Regions from separate parts of the Desulfuribacillus alkaliarsenatis genome, predicted to be linked through region 2. Evidence: riboswitches for the same ligand, from Rfam matches in the RefSeq annotation. Region 2 holds a riboswitch; the other holds the start of a gene.

Region 1 (6,359 bases), on a different contig from region 2:
AATTGCCATAATAACCCTAGCTGCATAGCCATGCCTAAAGTAAGCAATGACAAATCCTTAGTAAGTAATGAACTTACAGTCAGTACAAAAATGATACTTACTGTTATTATTGTAGCATTCTGATAATGCTCTTTTGTTTTACGTAGCTTGCGCTCGTGCCATTCACCTGGAACCCAGCGATATATACCGTAAGCTGTGACAATACTACTAATCAATACCAATACCGATAAAGATTTGACAGTCGCTAAGGTAGCTATTAGAGCTAAAGGCGTGAAGGTTAGTAGCCCCACAGCAAAGCAACGCATATACGATGTACAATGAGGTCCACCTGATGTAATTCGCACAATAATATAAGTAAAGACAACCAGTAACATTTCTATAAAACAATTTAATAACCAACCAATAGTTAAAAAGGCTACTATCTTTATGGCTTCACCCAATAGTGCTTCAATAGCATACGCTATTACATTAGCTGACACTGGTTCTGTTGATTTTTTTGCTATATGATTACCTAAGCTTTTGGCTATTAATTTCATCTAAAATCACCCTTAACTTTATTAGTTATTAAAACCTACAATTATTCAATTCCACTAACCATTTCTTATCTTTACTGAAATTTCCTCTTTCTTTATTTCTCTATAATTCTACATATTTCCATAAATTCCTGCTAATTTTTCCTTGATTCAAAAAAAAAAAAAACTACCAAGTTATTGGTAGCTAAAATACTAGTCATTTAGATAGATTAAACTTATTTGCTTATCGCATTATTGTTGGTGCTTCTGTATTCGTTAGCTCAGGTGTACTTTTATTTACTATAGGCATTGCTATTGCTATTACCGTTCCATCAGTTTCGGAGCTAGTTACATTCATAATCCCACTGTATCTTTCAACTATCTGTTGTACTATCGACAATCCAATGCCAGTATGATTGGCTTTTGTTGTATAGCCCGATACGAGCATTTTTTGAATTTGTTCTTCCGTTAACGTAGGACGCAGGTTGTTGACAACTAAATGAGTATAGTCTGCATCATCAAATATTTTTAGTATTATCTTTCGCTGCTCTTTTACTACATCATTTTCGATTATTGCTTCCCTAGCGTTGTCTAAAAGATTTCCAACCAGCTTTACTAGCTCAATATCCTTTAATGCAGTGTTTTGAAAACTAGATTTAACGTTTATATCGAGTTCAATACCATCTGATTCCATTAAGACATTTTTAGTTTGCAATAGTGCACTAAGGGTTGCGTTGTTAGGTATCGTTATCTTACTAATTTCCTTCACTTCTGCAAATAAGCTATTTGCATATGCTTGGACTTTCTCTGTTTTGCCCATCTTAGCATAAGAGTGAATTACCTGTAAGTGGTTCAAAAAATCATGTCGTTGACCGCGGATTGTAACAAATAGGTCATTAACATTTTTCAAATATTCTTTATGAGCTTCTAGTTCACCAGCCTTAGCCGATATAGTAATGATGTTATGTGCAAAAAACAATAAAAAGCCAGTTACAATAATTAAGACAAAAGTAACTATGTGAAATGCTAGATTGCTAAATTGAAAGAATCCCGTAACATAACTAAGGTTAATGCTTACAATCAGTAATACTTGAAGTACAAGCACCATTAAATATGTATTAATTTTTCGAACATCTTTTGTAGTATACATTTCTATTTGCTCTTGTTGCTTGAACAATGACCATCTTTTCTTATTCATAACCCAAGATATTATCAACAAAACCACATATCCACCACTTACCACAGTTATTTTCAAGAAATCACTCTGCATTACATCTGCGTGGGTTATTCCAAAAATAAGTAACGCTAATTCAAGGCTTATAGTTTCAGCAATTATTAATAAACCAAAAGCAATTGTTCCTGTAATCATAACCTTATTGAACGGAGCTCTAAATATCAGGTATAAAATAATCCAAAACACTGGTAATTGCAGAAAAAATCGTACTAAAAATGGTAACTCTACAGCCCAAAATACTACAGTAGAGCTAGCTAAAAGAACACCAGCTAAAGTAGCTTTAATTAAATTATCCTTTACTCGCATTCCCATAAGCGCTACAAAAAAGATTGCAAACACAATTGCCTCAGGAACCGATTGAAAAACAAACGATATCGGTGTAATCAATTTCATAACCTCCAGTTTCTCAACTAATTAAGTACTGTTAGAGTATAGCTATTAACAGTTGTCGTTTGTCAATTTTTGTCGATATTTGTTTCCTTGTAATATTATAGCATTACAGGTACTATCGTCCTAGAAATTTTTTATATAATTATAATATTAATTTTACCTATGTTGTCTACACTAGCGTTTTCACAGTGGTTTTTATGCACTATTTATGATATATTATTTGAATATATAAATTAATGGATGGTTGTCATTTATAGAGGAATCAGAGGTGAACGTATCAATGAAGAATGTATATATTTATGATACAACCTTGCGTGACGGAACCCAAGGTGAAGGTATCAGCTTTTCAAGTGAAGATAAGCTCAAAGTAGCAAAAAAACTAGATAGCTTAGGTGTTGCTTATATAGAAGGTGGCTGGCCTGGTTCTAACCCAAAGGATTTAGAGTTTTTCAAACAAGCTTCTAAGGCCTCATTTAAAAACGCTAAGCTTACGGCATTTGGTAGTACGCGCAGAGCCTTTTGTAGTCCAGCAGATGATTCTAATTTAAACTTTTTAATAGAGTCAGGTGCTAAAGCTATTGCGATTTTCGGAAAAACCTGGGACTTCCAAGTGATCGAAGCATTACGAACAACCTTAGAAGAAAATTTAAAGATGATTGAAGATTCTGTAGCTTATTTAAAATCTAACTCCCTTGAGGTTATTTTTGATGCTGAGCACTTCTTTGATGGGTATAAGGCAAACCCAGAATATGCAATTGAAGCATTAAAAGCCGCCGAACGTGGTGGCGCTGACTGCCTTGCTTTATGTGATACTAATGGTGGCTCTTTACCCCATGAAATTGAAGATATTGTTGCTAAGGTTAAGCAAGCGTTAACGACACCAATTGGCATCCATGCCCATAATGACGGTGAGCTTGCTGTTGCTAACTCTATCGCAGCTGTGAGAGCTGGAGCTACACAGGTACAAGGAACTATGAACGGATTTGGGGAGCGCTGCGGAAATGCAAATCTGTGCTCTATTATCCCAAACCTGCAATTAAAATCTGACTATAATTGTATCGGAGATAATATAAAGTATTTAACTGAAGCTTCTCGCTACATTAGTGAGATTGCTAATGTTGTTCATCATTCGAATCAACCATTTGTCGGGCGCAGTGCCTTTACCCATAAGGGTGGTATGCATGTTAGTGCAATCCTTAAAAACGCCAAAACTTATGAGCATATCGAGCCAGAAACCGTTGGTAATCAGCGTCGTGTTCTTATGTCCGAGCTTGCAGGTCAGAGTAATGTACTCTTTAAAGCTAAGGAATTGGGCTTAGATGTTAGTAAAGAACACCCTGAAACGAAAACAATCATTAATGAAATTAAGGAGCTAGAGCACCAGGGATATCAGTTTGAAGCTGCTGAAGCATCCTTCGAGCTACTCCTACGCAAAGCCTTTTCTGAGGTAAAAGAAATAATTGCCCTTGATTCCTTTAAGCTAATTATTGAAAAACGTGGTGACCAAAAGGTTACATCTGATGCAATTGTCAAATTAAAAATTAATGGTAGTGGTACCACTTCGATAACGGCTGATGATGGAAATGGCCCAGTAAACGCCCTTGATAATGCACTAAGAAAAACCCTTGAGGATATCTACCCTACCCTTAAGGATGTATACTTAACGGACTATAAGGTGCGTGTTATCGACGAGAAGGACGGAACTGCCGCTAAAATTCGTGTGCTTATAGAATCAAGTGATGGTGAAACAAACTGGAGTACCGTTGGTGTCTCTGAAAATATTATCGACGCTAGCTGGCAGGCATTAACAGATAGCTACAGATACGCTTTATTAGGCAAGGAAGATGAAGCTATTATCGATAATACTCAATTAGAGAGAAAAGGAATTTTAAATCATTAAAATTTTCCTGTTGACTAAATATAGCATCCCATGTTAATATTTCATCAAGCTAAAACAAACAATTAACAACAAATCACATCTGAATACTATGATTTGCAACTTCTAATTACGAAATATAACTTAAAACAATTAAATACTTGGATATATACTCTTATCCAGAGAGGTGGAGGGGCTGGCCCGATGAAACCCGGCAACCGGTGAACGATTTTTGTTCACTATGGTGCCAATTCCTGCAAAGCGTATGCTTTGATAGATGAGAGAGGTCGACTTACTAGTTATGCGCCCTTTCTTATGAAGGGCGCTTTTCATTTTGTGAAGCCTTATATTTTTCATTTTAGTTATCTTTAAAAAGGAGGTTCACCATGAGCACAAACACTATGATTAAAGTAGATAATTTACAAAAAGTATATCAGACTAACGGCAAATCGATCGTTGCCTTAGAAAATATTGACTTAGAAATTACTCAAGGTGAGATTTTCGGCATAATTGGCTATAGTGGCGCTGGTAAAAGCACGCTAATTCGTTGCTTTAACATGCTTGAGACTCCAACCTCTGGTAACATAATCATAGATAATCAGGATATTACCAGGTTATCTACCACACAGCTACGTGAGAAACGCAAAGAAATAGGTATGATTTTTCAGCACTTTAACCTCTTAAGCGCACGCACAGTCCGTGGTAACATTGCCTATCCACTAGAAATAGCAGGCATGAAGAAGGCTGATATCAACAAACGTGTTGATGAACTAATTCACCTAGTTGGACTAACGAACCAAGCAGATTCATATCCAGCTCAGTTAAGCGGTGGTCAGAAGCAACGGGTCGGTATAGCCCGAGCAATTGCTAATAATCCTAAGGTTTTATTATGCGATGAAGCAACCTCTGCTTTAGACCCTAAGACAACATTATCTATTCTTGAACTGCTAAAGGACATTAACCGCAGGCTTGGTCTGACCATGGTGTTAATCACTCATGAGATGGAAGTCATTAAAAACATTTGCGACCGTGTAGCAGTTATTGATCAAGGTCAAATAGCTGAGCTTGGTACAGTGCTACAGTTGTTCAGCCAGCCTAAGACTAAGATTGCACATGAATTTCTTAAGCAGGTAACCCATGTTGAAGTACCCGAGGAAATACTAGCTAATTTTGCTAGTAAAGACTCAGCAACACATAAGCTACTACAGCTCTCGTTCTTAGGTGAAACAACTAGTAATCCTGTAATTAGCGATATGATTAAAACTCATGATATAGATATTAATATTTTACACGGACAAATAAATCGTATTCAGGATACCCCTTATGGAACTCTCGTCATGACGGTTGAGGGTGCACCTGAAAACATATCGAACGCTCTAAAATATTTAAAAGAAAATAACATCCGAATTGAGGTGTTAACAAATGGACTTTAGAAATCTACTAGCTGATCTCCAGCAGTTAAATTGGAGTCTAATAGGCACTGCTAGCTACGAAACACTCTATATGGTATTCTGGCCGACGGTAATTGCAGCGGTCATTGGAATCCCTATCGGCATAGTCCTAGCCCTTACGAGCAAAGGACACATTTTAGAGAATCACATAATAAATCAGTCAGTAGGCTCTGTCGTAAATATCTTACGCTCAATTCCTTTTATCCTACTACTAATTATGTTAATTCCTTTGACAAGAAAGATTATGGGTGTAGCAATTTCCTACGAGGCGATGGTAGTGCCATTATCCTTCGGTGCCGCTCCATTCTTCGCTAGATTAGTAGAAACTTCTATCAACGAAATTGATAGAGGGATAATCGAGTCTGCTCAAGCAATGGGTTCTAATCTGCGACAAATAATTTTCAAGGTGTTAATCCCTGAGTCTTTACCAGGATTAGTTGCAGGTATTACTGTAACCGCTGTTGCTTTGGTAGGCTATACGGCAATGGCAGGTGTTGTAGGAGGTGGTGGTTTAGGTGATATGGCATACCGCTATGGCTTTCAGCGCAATCAGCCATTAGTCATGTATGTCTGCATTGTATTACTAGTTTTAATGGTGCAAGTCATTCAATCATTTGGCGACTGGTTATCTAAAAAGGTCAACCATCGTTAATATATATAAAACATAAAAAATGGAGGGGTTATCATGTTTCAAAACAAAAACAAACTATCAAAAACTTTATTCACAGTTGCTCTATTAGCAGTATTAACTATTGTATTAACTGCTTGCGGTGGCAGTAGCCCTGCAGCAACAGACAATGTTTCATTAACAGTAGGTGCTACTGACGTTCCACACGCTGAAGTCTTGGAATATATTAAGCCGATTTTAGCTGAGAAAGGAATCAATCTTAATATTA
Region 2 (6,359 bases):
GCTGAAGCTGCAGGTAAAGGTCTAATAGGAGTTAAGGGTCATCGTTCTGTAGGTGGTATGCGAACGTCTATATATAATGCAATGCCTAAGGAAGGTTGCCTTGCTTTAGCTGAATTTATGGCTGAATTCCAGAAAAACAACCAATAATTAACCAATAATTAATATAATTAAGAGCAGCATAACATTGATATGCTGCTCTTTCTATTTTAAAATTTTACTTAATCATTAAATAACGTCTGCAACAATGCTACAATCTCCTCTGTTGTTAAACTCTCCCAAAAGAGCTGCCCATGAATCATTATATCTAAGTGCAAATGAACCCCCTGGTCACTACCTATTAAACTATAACTTGTGCCTGTATTACCTGCCTTACCAATAACTTGTCCCCTTTTTACAGGTTCCCCTACTTGAACATCTTGCATAATAGAATCTAAATGCACGTACCTAGCAACAACACCGTTATTGTGTTCTATCCAGACTGATTTACCACGAAGCATGTCTAATATATATTCTGGTGTAATAAATCTACCCATAGCTTCCTGTAAAATTTGGTTTCTATAACTACTGGACAGTTCTATATAGCCCAAGTCAGACCTAATTACAATACCATCATCCATCGCTAATACTGGTGTATTCTTATCTACAATAATTCCTGAAGTATGGGAATAAAAATCCAATCCTTCATGATATCCATTCCTATAGTACCTAGGAGCCCCTGGCCATTGAGATGGTCTCGTGCTAACGTGTGAACCTTCTATTGGATTCATTAAATGCTCTAAATGAGCTAGCCTTTTTTCATAATCCCATTCGCTCACTGGTAATTCATCATTTGCTGGCAACTGAGTCTCACCAAAAACCTTCGTTATCTGACCTGAAACATAAATATTCTGATTATCCTTGTCTATATTTACTTCTATAACCTCATATCCAATTCCATATTTCAGAAAATCCGTACTTATTAACATCGTATCTGTATTTTCTTTGACAATTCCACCACGCAACGGAAATATACGATAACCCTCACTACCGATGTCTGTTCCGTAATAATGTTGAAATTCTCTATTATCATATTCTATATGATATAACATTTCATCTTCATCCAATGTAAAAGTTATAGATTTATCTAAAATACTTTCTATATTATCTAATGAAATGTAGTTTAATCCTTCAGAGTTTTTTGGTTGCTGGTATCTATAACCATTAGTTTGATAATTGATTACCTTATCTAATACTGGTGACACAAAAGTGAGCTCAGTAATATAAAGTGGAAGTATTTGTTTAGGAATTCCATTATTATGATCAGTTGCTATTACATCTACAGTTTGGTTTTGGTATAGATAATACCCTGTAAAGCTTATTAGTATAAAATAACAAAAAAAAGTAACTAGTAATAACTGAACTTTATTTTTCAATTTATGTCTCTCCTGTTTTCCCATTGATAGTTATATATATTTGATTGTACAGGATATAACAATTAAAAACTACCCTTCTAATTAAATTATAAGCATTCAAAGATAAACCATTTTTTTAGAAAAAGGAATTTTTTAATCTTATTAACAAATAATAAAAACAACCATCAACTAGGAGGTTATAATCATGAAGAGCAAAAAAATAGTTTTAATCTTTCTAACGTTTATCTTAATACTTAATGTAATATCTCTTACATATTGGCAAACACAAGAGACAGCAAGGGTGCTTAGATATGGTGCCCAGGGAAATGATGTGACTGAGCTACAAACTAGACTAAATCAATTAGGTTACTATACTTTTAGAATCACTGGAATATACGGCTGGAGAACACAAGCAGCTGTACGAAATTTCCAACGGGATTATGGTTTAGTTGTTGATGGAATTGCAGGTCCACAAACCTGGGGAGCTTTAAGACGAAACACTCACTTAGCTGGTGCTACAGGGCCAGCACGGGGCTTTACTGACCAAGAGATTAATCTTTTAGTTAACTTGGTTAACGGAGAAGCTAGAGGTGAGCCTTACATTGGACAAGTCGCAGTTGTGGCTGTCGTATTAAATCGTGTAAGAAACCAACAATTTCCCAATACTGTTTCTGGGGTTGTCTTTGAACCTAGAGCTTTTACTGCAGTCGCAGATGGACAAATCTGGCTAACACCAACTGACCCAAATCTAAGACAAGCTGTGATGGATGCCATAAATGGTTGGGATCCAACAAATGGAGCATTGTATTTCTTTAATCCAGAAACTTCAACTAGCCCGTGGATTTGGAGTCGTCCACAAATCAAACAAATAGGCAGGCATATATTCGCTTATTAAATATAATTAATAAAAGCAAAAGAGAGGCAACCTCTAAGTAATTATAATTACTAAGGCTGTCTCTCTGTTCTATATACACTTGTTAATTGCTTGAGTTAAATCGTAAATTAAATCATTACAATCTTCAATACCTACAGATATTCGTAATAAATCATCTGTTACGCCTAATTTTTTCCGATAATCCTCAGGCATATCTGCATGTGTCTGTCTGGAAGGAATCGTAATTAATGATTCTACTCCTCCTAAACTCTCAGCAAAAGAAAATAGCTCTAACTTGGAAAGCAAGTCCATAGCTAATTGTTCTGATTTGAAACGAATTGACAACATTGCCCCATCACCTGTAGCTTGTCCGAGGTGAATATTATACCCTTGTTCATTTATAGATGGATAATATACTTGATTTATCCATTTAGATCCCTCTGTTTGAGCCCATTCAACGATGGCCTGTGCATTTTTCGTCTGACGTTCCATCCTTAACCCTAATGTTTTAAGACTTCTAAGGAGTAGCCAAGAGTCACCCGCTGACAAGACAGATCCTGTTGTATTCTGCAAAAATCCGATTCTATCTGCAAGGTCTGCATCATTCGTAATAATTGCTCCTGCCAATAAATCATTATGGCCCGCTAAATACTTTGTCCCACTGTGAATTACAATATCTGCACCTAAATTAATTGGTGTTTGATAATATGGTGTCATAAATGTATTATCTACTATAAATAATGCATTAAATTGTTTGCACAGTTTGGCACACAGCTTGATATCTGTAATCTTCATTAATGGGTTAGACGGCGTTTCGATTAATAAACCTTTAGTATTGGGTTTCCATGTCTGTTCAACTTCAATAAGATTAGTAGTATCAATAAAATCTGCGTCTATGCCATACTGATTGAAATATTGTTTTAATAATCGGTATGTGCCGCCATATAAATCTTCTGATAGGATTACATGATCACCAGACTTGAACAAACCGAAAATAGTAGTTAAAGCAGCCATTCCAGTTGGAAAAGCAAAACCGTACTTACCTTCTTCTAGACTAGCTAGTGCTGTTTCTAGTTCCTGTCTAGTTGGATTAGAAGTTCTTGAATAATCATAACCAGTACTTTCACCTATTGCTGGATGTCTAAAAGTAGCTGAGTGATAAATGGGTGTGCTAATTGCACCATATTTTTCATTTTTAATAACACCAACCTGAGCTAAAATCGTGTTTTTATTAAATTTCATCATCTAACCTCCAATATATGCTATTTCAATTGTATTAATTATGCTTATATAAGAAAAAAGCTTTCTCTTAAGAGAAAGCTTTTTAAACTCGCACTTTCTCTTATCTATCAGAAGTATTCTGCAGGATTTAGCACCTCATGAATTTCATAGGTTGCCGGGTTTCATAGGGCCAGTCCCTCCACCACTCTGGATAAGAGTATATTCTATTACGTTAAATCATAGCAAATTTATCGAATAAGTCAAGTTATTTATATTTTTTCTTTGCAATTTTGATTATTCTGTCGAGCATATCAGGATATTCTAGGCCGATACTTTTAGCTGCATCAGGAAATAAGCTAGTAGGAGTCATACCTGGTAATGTGTTTATTTCTAAAATTACAGGTTGCTGTCCTTCTGGTACAATAAAATCTACCCTTGAATAGGTTTCACAACCTAATGCCTTATGTGCTTTGATAGCCCAATCTTGAGCTATTATAGTGTTCTCTTTAGAAATTCTAGCAGGTATTATGTGCTCAGAGCCACCAGGCGCATATTTTGATTCATAGTCGTAATGGCTATTCTTAGGTACTATTTCTATGACTGGAAGAGCCTGTATATCATCACCTGTACCTAATACGGCAACTGTGATTTCAACACCCTTTATATACTCTTCAACTAATATTTCTGAATCAAAATTAACAGCTGTATTAAGACCTTCTAAAAGCTGTTGCTTATCATAAGCAATAGTTAAGCCTATCGTTGAGCCCTCTTGATTTGGCTTGATTACAATTGGAAAGCTAAAGATATTTATAATTTTGTTAATTATTAACTCTCTATTTAGATTAATTTCATCAGGTTTTACAATAAGCTCTTTAGCTACTTTAATACCAGCTAATGCAAAATGTTTTTTTGATAAAGATTTATTCATAGCTAAGGAACTTGCAAGAACCCCAGAACCTACATATGGGATATTAAGTAATTCTAATAAGCTTTGTACTCTCCCATCTTCTCCGTATCTTCCATGTAATGCGATATAGGCAAAGTCAGGTTTATCCGCTAGTAATTGTTTGATTAACTGTTGGTGATTATCATATTCTAGTGCTATAACATTGTAACCTTTTTCAGTTAATGCCTTGCATACACCTAATCCACTCTTAAGTGACACTTCTCTTTCGTTCGAAATACCACCATATATTACAGCTATATTATTCAAGTTATTGCCTCCTTAATTTAATGTTAAAAAACAGTTCAAATTATAATATTTTAATAATGCGTTATGTTATAATTAAGCCAATACGTTATTTCATTATAATACAAAGGAGCATCTAAATGTACTCTAGTCGACCAATCAAACATACTTTTATTATTCTATTAATTATGTCCTTATCCCTGCTAATTCTTATCGGTTGTCAAAATTCTGCAGGCACGCCTGAGCAACCTGACACAAGCCTAGATGTTGAAAATGAAGACTTATCAGATGATAAATTTGAAAATGGCACTGACAGTAACAATAACAACAATAACGAAATAGCTCAGCCTGAGATTACAGACGAACCTGCCTTGTCTGATGAGCAGCTTCGTGAATTAAAGGTTAATGAGTTAGGTGAAGTTATGGTCCTAATGTATCACGTTATTGGTGATAAAGAAGACGAATGGGAGCGTACTGCTGACAATTTCCGAAATGACTTAAAAGTATTATATGAAGAAGGCTACTATCTGGTTACGGCTAGAGATTTCGTTACAGGAAATATGGACGTACCAGCAGGAAAAACTCCTGTTATCTTAACATTTGACGACTCAACAGAAGGTCACTTTAGGTTTTTAATAAATGAACAAGGTGAAAAAATCGTAGACCCTGATTCTGCTGTAGGTATTATTGAAAACTTTGCAAATGAAAATCCAGGTTTCGGAACAGCAGCTACGTTTTACGTTAATTATCCGTTACCTTTTAGGCAAAATGATCAACCAGAATGGCGTAAGCTTAAATTCGAGTATTTAGTTGATTTAGGTATGGAGATTGGTAATCATACCTATGGGCATGAACGCCTAGACCGCATAACAGACGAAGAGGTTCAAAGAACCCTTGCGCGTCATGTTGAAGCTACGCAAAACTTATTACCAGGCTATTCTGTCGATACATTTGCATTAACGTTTGGTATAAGACCTGTAAATCGCGAATTATCAGTTCAAGGTAGCTATAACGGTATTGATTATCATCATAAAGGAGTCTTTCTAGTTGGTTCCAACCCTGCTCCTTCACCTTTTTCTACGGAATTTAAACCAGAAGCAATTCCTAGAATTAGGGCAGCCAGTGTGCCTTCTGATTTCTTCAATCAATGGATAGATTATTTTAGAAATAATCCTGAGCGCCGATATGTAAGTGACGGTGATATGAACACAATAACCATACCTGAAGAGCTTAAGGATAGCGTAAATATAGAGAAGTTCGATGATAGAACTATCCGAACTTACTAACAGTATTTTAGCGGCACAACATTTGTTACTTAAATGTTATGCCGCTGTTTTTTAGTTGTTCAATTGCTGTATTTAATTGCTCATTGTTCTGTACTAGACCAATGCGCACATAACCTTCTCCCATGGCGCCAAAAGCATCTCCTGGGATTACAACAATTCCCGCTTGCTCTAATAGAAGTACAGCAAACTCTTTAGATGTATAGCCTTCAGGAATCCTAGCCCAAATGAACATGGATGCTTTTGGTTTATTAATTTTCCAACCAAGCTTTTCAAGCCCATTGATTAGTATGTCTCGTCTTTCTTGATAAACATCAGACATCTTTTTGCAATGCTTCCCTCCATCTTTAAGGGCCGCTAACGCTCCTGCTTGTACAACGTGGAACACTCCATAATCGATG

Evidence for each region. Region 2 has a riboswitch for S-adenosylmethionine ahead of BHF68_RS12295 (trans-sulfuration enzyme family protein). Riboswitches for the same ligand answer to the same signal wherever they lie in the genome.
Region 1: another riboswitch for S-adenosylmethionine. It lies ahead of BHF68_RS00675 (methionine ABC transporter ATP-binding protein); the one in region 2 lies ahead of BHF68_RS12295 (trans-sulfuration enzyme family protein).

The regions. Positions count from the first base shown of each region.
Region 1 is NZ_MIJE01000001.1:133,754-140,112, reverse strand. Features, by position in the region: gene BHF68_RS00690 (accessory gene regulator ArgB-like protein) at 1-536, opposite strand, end outside; gene BHF68_RS00685 (sensor histidine kinase) at 757-2,139, opposite strand; gene cimA (citramalate synthase) at 2,417-4,036, shown strand; SAM riboswitch class I at 4,185-4,296, shown strand; gene BHF68_RS00675 (methionine ABC transporter ATP-binding protein) at 4,414-5,445, shown strand; gene BHF68_RS00670 (methionine ABC transporter permease) at 5,435-6,115, shown strand; gene BHF68_RS00665 (MetQ/NlpA family ABC transporter substrate-binding protein) at 6,149-6,359, shown strand, end outside.
Region 2 is NZ_MIJE01000033.1:84,936-91,294, forward strand. Features, by position in the region: gene serC (3-phosphoserine/phosphohydroxythreonine transaminase) at 1-147, shown strand, start outside; gene BHF68_RS12285 (M23 family metallopeptidase) at 219-1,412, opposite strand; gene sleB (spore cortex-lytic enzyme) at 1,597-2,286, shown strand; gene BHF68_RS12295 (trans-sulfuration enzyme family protein) at 2,356-3,507, opposite strand; SAM riboswitch class I at 3,605-3,704, opposite strand; gene BHF68_RS12300 (D-alanine--D-alanine ligase family protein) at 3,752-4,699, opposite strand; gene BHF68_RS12305 (polysaccharide deacetylase family protein) at 4,816-5,961, shown strand; gene BHF68_RS12310 (LL-diaminopimelate aminotransferase) at 5,987-6,359, opposite strand, start outside.